Regions from separate parts of the Thioalkalivibrio sp. ALE16 genome, predicted to be linked through region 3. Evidence: riboswitches for the same ligand, from Rfam matches in the RefSeq annotation. Region 3 holds a riboswitch; each other region holds the start of a gene.
The links. A riboswitch is a leader RNA that binds a small molecule or an ion and turns the genes downstream of it on or off. The one in region 3 is predicted to bind cobalamin.

Region 1 (2,262 bases), on a different contig from region 3:
GTGGAGCGCTGGGAGGCCCTGCGCCGCGCCCAGGTGGAGAAGCGGGGCGAGAAGCGCTGGTTCAAGCGCAGTGTGCGCGGTATCCGGGTCAGCGAGGAGCTGATCGAGCTGACCGATGACCAGAAGCTGAAGCTGGCCAACGACTTCTGCAACTTCCTCAGGGAGCTGAAGATCCAGCGTGAGGGCGATCTGTTCTACTTCGGAGGGGCAGCGCTGGACGCCGAGACGGCCAAGCGCATCGGCATCCAGCTGGCCCTGATCCTGGAGCCGCTGGTGGACCTCACCAACCCGAGCATCCAGCGCGCGATCTACGCCAACCCGGCCGCGTATCTCGGGGGGCTGTATGTGGGCATGAGCGCGGATGCCAAGGCGGGTCTGGGCTCGGCCATGGTGCGCAAGGTACGCCAGGATCTCGGGCGCATGGCCGAATGGCTGGCGATGCGCCTCACGCGTATCTATCACCTGCCTTTGAGCGATTCCATGCGCGATTTCCTGGTCGAGCAGTACGGCGCCAACCGCGAGCGCCTGGACATGCTGGCAACGCATGCCGGCGACGAGTCGCATCCCGTGGCACTGCGCGCCGAGCGGTCGCCCGAGTTTGACGCCATGCTGCAGGACAAGACCTGGGGCCTGCTGCTGAAGCGCGGGACCCGCTATCTCCACGCCGAGGAGCGGCGCCGCCGCTGATGATCCGTCGCGACGGGCCTGGTTCGACGGTTCCGGTTGTGCGGGATCGAGTCTCCCCCGGCTGGTAATTTTGCGCCCAATTGTGTAGTGTTCGCCGCGTTCCCCGGTGCCCGGCCAGGCTCGACCTGGCGGGTTAAACGGGAAGTTCGGTGAGTCCGGGCAGGTCTCCGAGGCCTGCGGACGAAACCGACGCTGCCCCCGCAACGGTGATCGAGCGAGGGACCGCCCGACGGTCCCTGATGGTCGCGGCCAGTGCCACTGAACATGATGTTCGGGAAGGCGCCGCACCGGAACGCTCGTCAGCCCGGAGACCGGCCAGGGAATGATCGCGCGGCATGCGGCGGGCATGCGAGGCGGATGATCGGGCCTGGCCGCTAGCCGGTTGTGGCCGATCCCCCTCGTGTCTGTCTCCCCCTGTTCGCGCGATCCCGACGAATCAACGGCGTGCGGGCGGCTCGCCGGGAGACACGGACGACATGAAACGCACAGCACTTTCCACGGCCATCCTGCTGGCCCTGACCCCCGCCCTGGCACACACCCAGGACGCCCCCGAAACGGAAGCCCAGACCCTCGACACTGTTCAGGTGACGGCGAGTCGCATCGCTCAGACCGTCGACGAGACCCTGTCCTCGGTCACCGTCATCGATCGCGAAGAAATCGAGCGTCTTCAGCCGAAAGAGGTTGCTGATCTACTTTCCGCGCGGGCCGGCTTGGACGTTACTCAAAACGCTGCATACGGCAAGGAAACCGCGGTGAGAACCCGCGGTACGGAGTCCGGTCATACGCTCTTGCTAGTCGATGGGGTACGCATGGGGTCGGCAACCTCCGGCTCCCCGACTTGGCAGTTCCTCCCGGTTTCTGAGATTGAACGCGTGGAGATCGTTCGTGGCCCGCGGACCAGCATCTACGGTTCTGACGCGGTAGGCGGCGTGATCCAGGTGTTTACGCGCGAGGGACAAGAGGGTCCGCCGAAGGTAAATGCCTTTGTTGGTGGAGGCAGTTTCAATACCCGGGAATTTGGCGCCGGTGTGGCCGGTGGAACCGGACGAACGGATTACAGCTTTTCGTTTGGTCATTTCGACACGGTTGGCTTCGATGTTCAAGACGGTGTAGGGGACTCGGATGCGGACGGTTTTGACAACACCTCGATGTCGGGGAAGGTCGCCCATCGGCTGGATAATGGGGTCGAACTGTTTGGTTCATTGTTGTACTCGGAAGGTACGAGTGAATTTGATGGGTTTGTGGACGAGACCGAGTTTGTCCACGCAGCTATCCGTGGGGGCGTGCGGCTACCGGTAGCCCGGGATTGGGATACGGAAATCAGCGTTTCCCAGAGCCGCGATGAGAGCGACAACCTGACCTCGGGCACGTTCTTCTCGCGATTCGATACGCGCCGCGACATGCTCGACTGGCGCAACGACATCGTGCTCGGGTCTCGCACCCTGCTGATTGCAGGAGCCGATCTGGCCGAGGAACATGTCGACGCCACGGACAACTTCGAACAGGACTCGCGATACAACGCGGGCGTCTTCTCTGTCTTGCAAACCTCCGTCGGACGACACGATCTCGAAGGTA
Region 2 (2,262 bases), on a different contig from region 3:
TTTCTCCTGGTACTCATTGAACTCCTCCAGGCGGGCGATCGCATCCTCCAGCGGCATCGCCATCTCGATCGCGTCCTGGATCGGGCCCAGGGCCTGCCCCTCCAGGTCGTCCTCTCGGCCATCCCAGAACTGCGCGGTGAAGAAGCCGGAATTCAGCACGGTCGGGGTGTTGCGCTCGCCAACCTGGCCATCGTGGCCGACCGCACGCGGGATGCGGTCCGCCCAGCCCAGCGCCGGGTTGTGGCAGGTCGCGCAGGAGATCACGCCGGAGCTGGAGATGCGCGGCTCGAAGAACAGCATCTTGCCCAGCTCGATCTTCTCCTTGGTCATCGAGTTGTCCGCCGGGATCGGCGGCAGCGCCGGTAGCGGCTCGAACACATCCCGGTACTGCGAGTAGTCGGTATCCGCCACGGCGGGCGCGGCCACGCCAAGCGCCAGGGCGGTGCAGGCCGAAAAGATGGCGCTGCGAAGATAAGAACGTCGGATCATGGCAAGTCTCCCTGAGATTGGATCGGTGTCGGCGAAGACCGATATAGACTCGGTCCAAATCACCTGAATCCCACCCTATCGACCCGGTATTCGATCGACCAGCGAAATCAGCGCTCCCGTTGATCCAGATCAATCAATGCGGTTGGTCGCTCCTCAAACGCACCTCTTGCCAGCCTATTTGTAACCCCAGTAACCTTCGCCCCGCCTCCAGGTGCCCTGGCGTTCCATCGCCGGGGATAATCGGGAAGCCGGTGCGCGAACTGCCGTTCGCAATGCCGGCACTGCCCCCGCAACGGTAGGTGAAGACAACGGATCAACAACCACTGCGCCGCAATTCGGTGTGGGAAGGCGATCCGCCCGGGCACCCCCGCCCGCTTCACGAGTCCGGAGACCGGCCAGGAGGAAACCTGACGCTGCGGCGGGCAAGCGGTCGGGTCGGGCTTGCTGTGTCTATAGTCCCCGACCTCCCCTGGCCCACCCAGCGTCGTTCCATCCACGGCGCACGGGGTGTGCGTCCCAGGGAGAATGACCTTGAACAAACCGACCCGACGACCCGGCCGGCCGCCACTCCTGGCTCCGGCCCCGACCCTTCTCGGCCTGTTGATCGCCAGTGGCGGGGCTTCCCCCCTCCAGGCACAGTTCGAGTTCGGCAGCGAAGCCGACGGCTTCGCCATCACCCTGGACCCGCTCATCCAGGGCCGCTACGCCATCGAGCGGGGCGACGAGGGAACCACCACCGAATTCGACTTTCGCCGCGCCTGGCTGGATACGACGGGCACCCTATTCCACCCCGATCTTAGTTTTCGCCTGCAGCCCGACTTCAGCAGCGGCGAGCTCTCGATGCGCGACGTCTGGCTCCAATACGCGCTGACCGAGTCCCTCGACCTGCGCGCCGGCCAGTTCACCGTGCCCTTCGGCCTGCCGCGGGACATCGGCGGCCCCAACCGGCTGTTCACCGAGTTGAGCATCGCGGGGAATCAGTTCGAGGTCCCGGCCGGCCGCGACACCGGCGTCGCCCTACTGGGTGGCGCGGCCGACGATCGCGCCTGGGCCATCGGCGTGTTTGACGGTCGCGGGCGCCTCGACCAGCGCGATGATCGTCCGTCCACCTCCGGCCACCTGTTCAGCGCGCGCGGCGCGTGGGCCCCGGTCGGCGCAGTCCCACGTGACAACACCACGTTAGGCCAGGCCGTGAAGCGCACCGTCGGCCTGGGCGCCGGCGTACAGGCCGCCAGCCGCAACCACCTGCGCGACTGGAGCCGCGGCATCGAAGACACGGTGGCCAACCAGCGCGCCGACTGGGTCACCGCCACCGCCGACGCGGTGGTCAAGTTCGGCCATACCTCGCTGTCGCTGGCCGCCTTCCGCCGCGATGTCTCCCCCAACCGCACCGCGAACTACCACGACCTGGGGGCCGAACTGGAACTGGCGCAGTCGCTACCGGTGGAGGGACTGGAGTTCGCCGCCCGCCACGCGGTGCTGCGCCACGACGCCGGCGACGACCTGGATGGAGACGAGCGCTGGCAGCGCGAATGGGGCGCCGGCCTCAACTGGTATCACCGAGGGCAGCGGCAGAAGACCCAGCTCATGTGGCTGGACCGCGACACCGACACCTCGAACTGGGAAATGCACTTGCAGCACCAGTTCCGCTTCTGAAACCGGAAAGGAGATCCGACATGACTAGAACCACCTTCACGCCGGCCCTGCGGGTAACCGGCCTTGTCCTGATCCTGATCGCCGCCACCGTCGCCCATGCCGGCGAGGTGACGCTTC
Region 3 (2,262 bases):
GCACGGCCTCGTCGCCTTGCGTCTCGGTGCCGGCGAGCTGGGCCATGCGGCGCATGCTGGCGGACACGCCATCGAAGCTGCGGGGCTCCGACACGTAGACGTGGAAGCCGAGCTCGCGCAGGTGTTCGATCTGGGATTGCGAGTTTCCGCTGCGCCAGGCAACGACCAGGTCCGGATCGAGCTGCACGACGCGCTCCATATCGATGCGGCTGTAGCCGCCCACCCGGGGAAGCATCTCCGCCTCCGGCGGGAAGTCACTGTGCTGGGTCGCGCCCACCAGCTTGTCGCCGGCCCCGACGGCGAACAGCACCTCGGTGATATGCGGGGCGAGGCTGACGATGCGCTCGGCGGGTTGTTCCAGCCGGATCTCGTGACCGTCATCGTCGGTCACCGAGACCGGGTCGGCCAGTGCCGGCGCGGTGCAAAGCAACGTCGCGACGAGCAGGGCGGAGGAGCGTCCGAGGGTCTTGAAATTCATAAAAATCCGGTGGTTGTGGCGCTGTTGCGAGGTCGAATGGAGGACGTCTGCGGTAGTGCGCGCAAGCCGCAAAAGCGTTTCATCATAGCAGCATGGGCAAGATGGTTTGGTGCCCAAATTGGTCGGGGGCGCGCCGAACGCGTATCATACGGCGGCTTGTATCAGGTGCCTGCACTGCGCAGGTGAAACGGGAAGCCGGTGCAAATCCGGCGCTGCCCCCGCAACGGTAAGTGAGCGGCGAACCACACCGCAGGCTTGGCCACTGTGCCCCCACGGGTCACGGGAAGGCGTCTGCGGCATCGGCAGCCGCCGACGCTCGCAAGCCCGGAGACCGGCCTGGTGATGACGCATCCTGCGATCGTGCGGCGGGCGACGATCGAGGGCACGGGCACCATCCGGGGTGCCCGTTCCTTCGTGGTTTCGCCGTGCCGTCGCCCCGACGGAAACGCATGACGAACCCAGACCCCAAACCGACCGAAGAGTATCCGAACGCGTTTGCCTCGGCCGAGCGCGAGGCGGTTTATCGCGTGATCGGGGAACGCCGCGACATGCGCCATTTCCGGCCGGATCCGGTGGATGGCGCGACGCTGCGGCGGCTGCTGGAGGCCGCGCACCGCGCCCCCAGCGTCGGGTACATGCAGCCCTGGCGCTTCCTGCGGGTGACCGACCCGGCCCTGCGCGAAGCACTACACGCCCACGCCGCAGAGGAGCAGGCCCGGACCGCCGAGGCCTGCGGGGAGCGCGCGGCGGAGGTGCACCGCCTGAAGCTGGAAGGGATCCGCGAGGCGGGGGAGTTGCTGGTGGTGGCCCTGACCGACGGCCGCGAACGCTATGTGCTGGGGCGCCGTACGCTACCGGAGATGGACCTGTGCTCGGCGGCCTGCGCGATTCAGAACCTGTGGCTGGCGGCCCGCGCGGAGGGGCTGGGCATGGGCTGGGTCTCGCTGTTCGATCCGGACTGGCTGGCGCGGCAGCTGGACATGCCGGAGGGCGGCTATCCGATCGCGGTGTTGTGCCTCGGCCATGTGGAGCGTTTCTACGACCGGCCAATGCTGGAGACCGCGGGCTGGGATCGCCGGCGGCCCCTGGAAGAACTGGTCTTTCAGGATCGCTGGGGCGTGCCCGGCGAGCTGGCAGCCGACCCGGATGCGGCAGGCGCCGGAAACGGGGCGGACGATCGGACCGGATCCGACAGCGCATGAGCGCCTTCCTGATCCTGATGGGCGCCCTGATCCTGGATCGCTTGTTCGGCGATCCGCGGCGATTCCATCCGCTGGCCGGGTTTGGTCGGCTGGCGGCCTGGGCCGAGTCCCGCTGGCATGCGCCCAGTCGCCTGCGCGGGGCGTTGCTGCTCGCGGCGTTGGTCCTGCCATGGGTGGCGCTGGCCGCTCTGGGGGCGTCGCTGGCCTGGGGCTGGTTGCTGTCGCTGGCGATCCTGACCCTGGCGATTGGCTGGCGCAGCCTGGACGAACACGCCGAGGTGGTCGCGCGGGCCCTGGAGACGGATGATTTGCACGGTGCCCGCACGGGCGTGGGGATGCTGGTCAGTCGGGACACGGAGGCCCTGGACGTGCGCGGGGTGAGCGGGGCGACCATCGAGTCGGTCCTGGAGAACGGCAACGATGCGCTGTTTGCCACGATCTTCTGGTTCCTGGTCGCCGGGGCACCGGGCGTGGTGGCCTACCGGCTGGTAAACACGCTGGATGCGATGTGGGGTTATCGCAATGACCGCTTTCACGCCTTTGGCTGGGCCGCGGCGCGCCTGGATGACGCCATGAACCTGA

Region 1: it holds a riboswitch for cobalamin, as region 3 does, so the genes downstream of both, F627_RS0104715 (TonB-dependent receptor domain-containing protein) here and bluB (5,6-dimethylbenzimidazole synthase) in region 3, are expected to answer to the same signal.
Region 2: it holds a riboswitch for cobalamin, as region 3 does, so the genes downstream of both, F627_RS0104815 (porin) here and bluB (5,6-dimethylbenzimidazole synthase) in region 3, are expected to answer to the same signal.

The regions. Positions count from the first base shown of each region.
Region 1 covers NZ_KB906357.1:44,600-46,861, forward strand. The annotation lists gene F627_RS0104710 (hypothetical protein) at 1-687, shown strand, start outside; cobalamin riboswitch at 775-1,022, shown strand; gene F627_RS0104715 (TonB-dependent receptor domain-containing protein) at 1,164-2,262, shown strand, end outside.
Region 2 covers NZ_KB906357.1:66,883-69,144, reverse strand. The annotation lists gene F627_RS0104820 (cytochrome-c peroxidase) at 1-489, opposite strand, end outside; cobalamin riboswitch at 682-904, shown strand; gene F627_RS0104815 (porin) at 1,015-2,145, shown strand; gene F627_RS0104810 (cytochrome c) at 2,166-2,262, shown strand, end outside.
Region 3 covers NZ_KB906362.1:128,059-130,320, forward strand. The annotation lists gene F627_RS0109280 (cobalamin-binding protein) at 1-478, opposite strand, end outside; cobalamin riboswitch at 625-833, shown strand; gene bluB (5,6-dimethylbenzimidazole synthase) at 928-1,680, shown strand; gene cbiB (adenosylcobinamide-phosphate synthase CbiB) at 1,677-2,262, shown strand, end outside.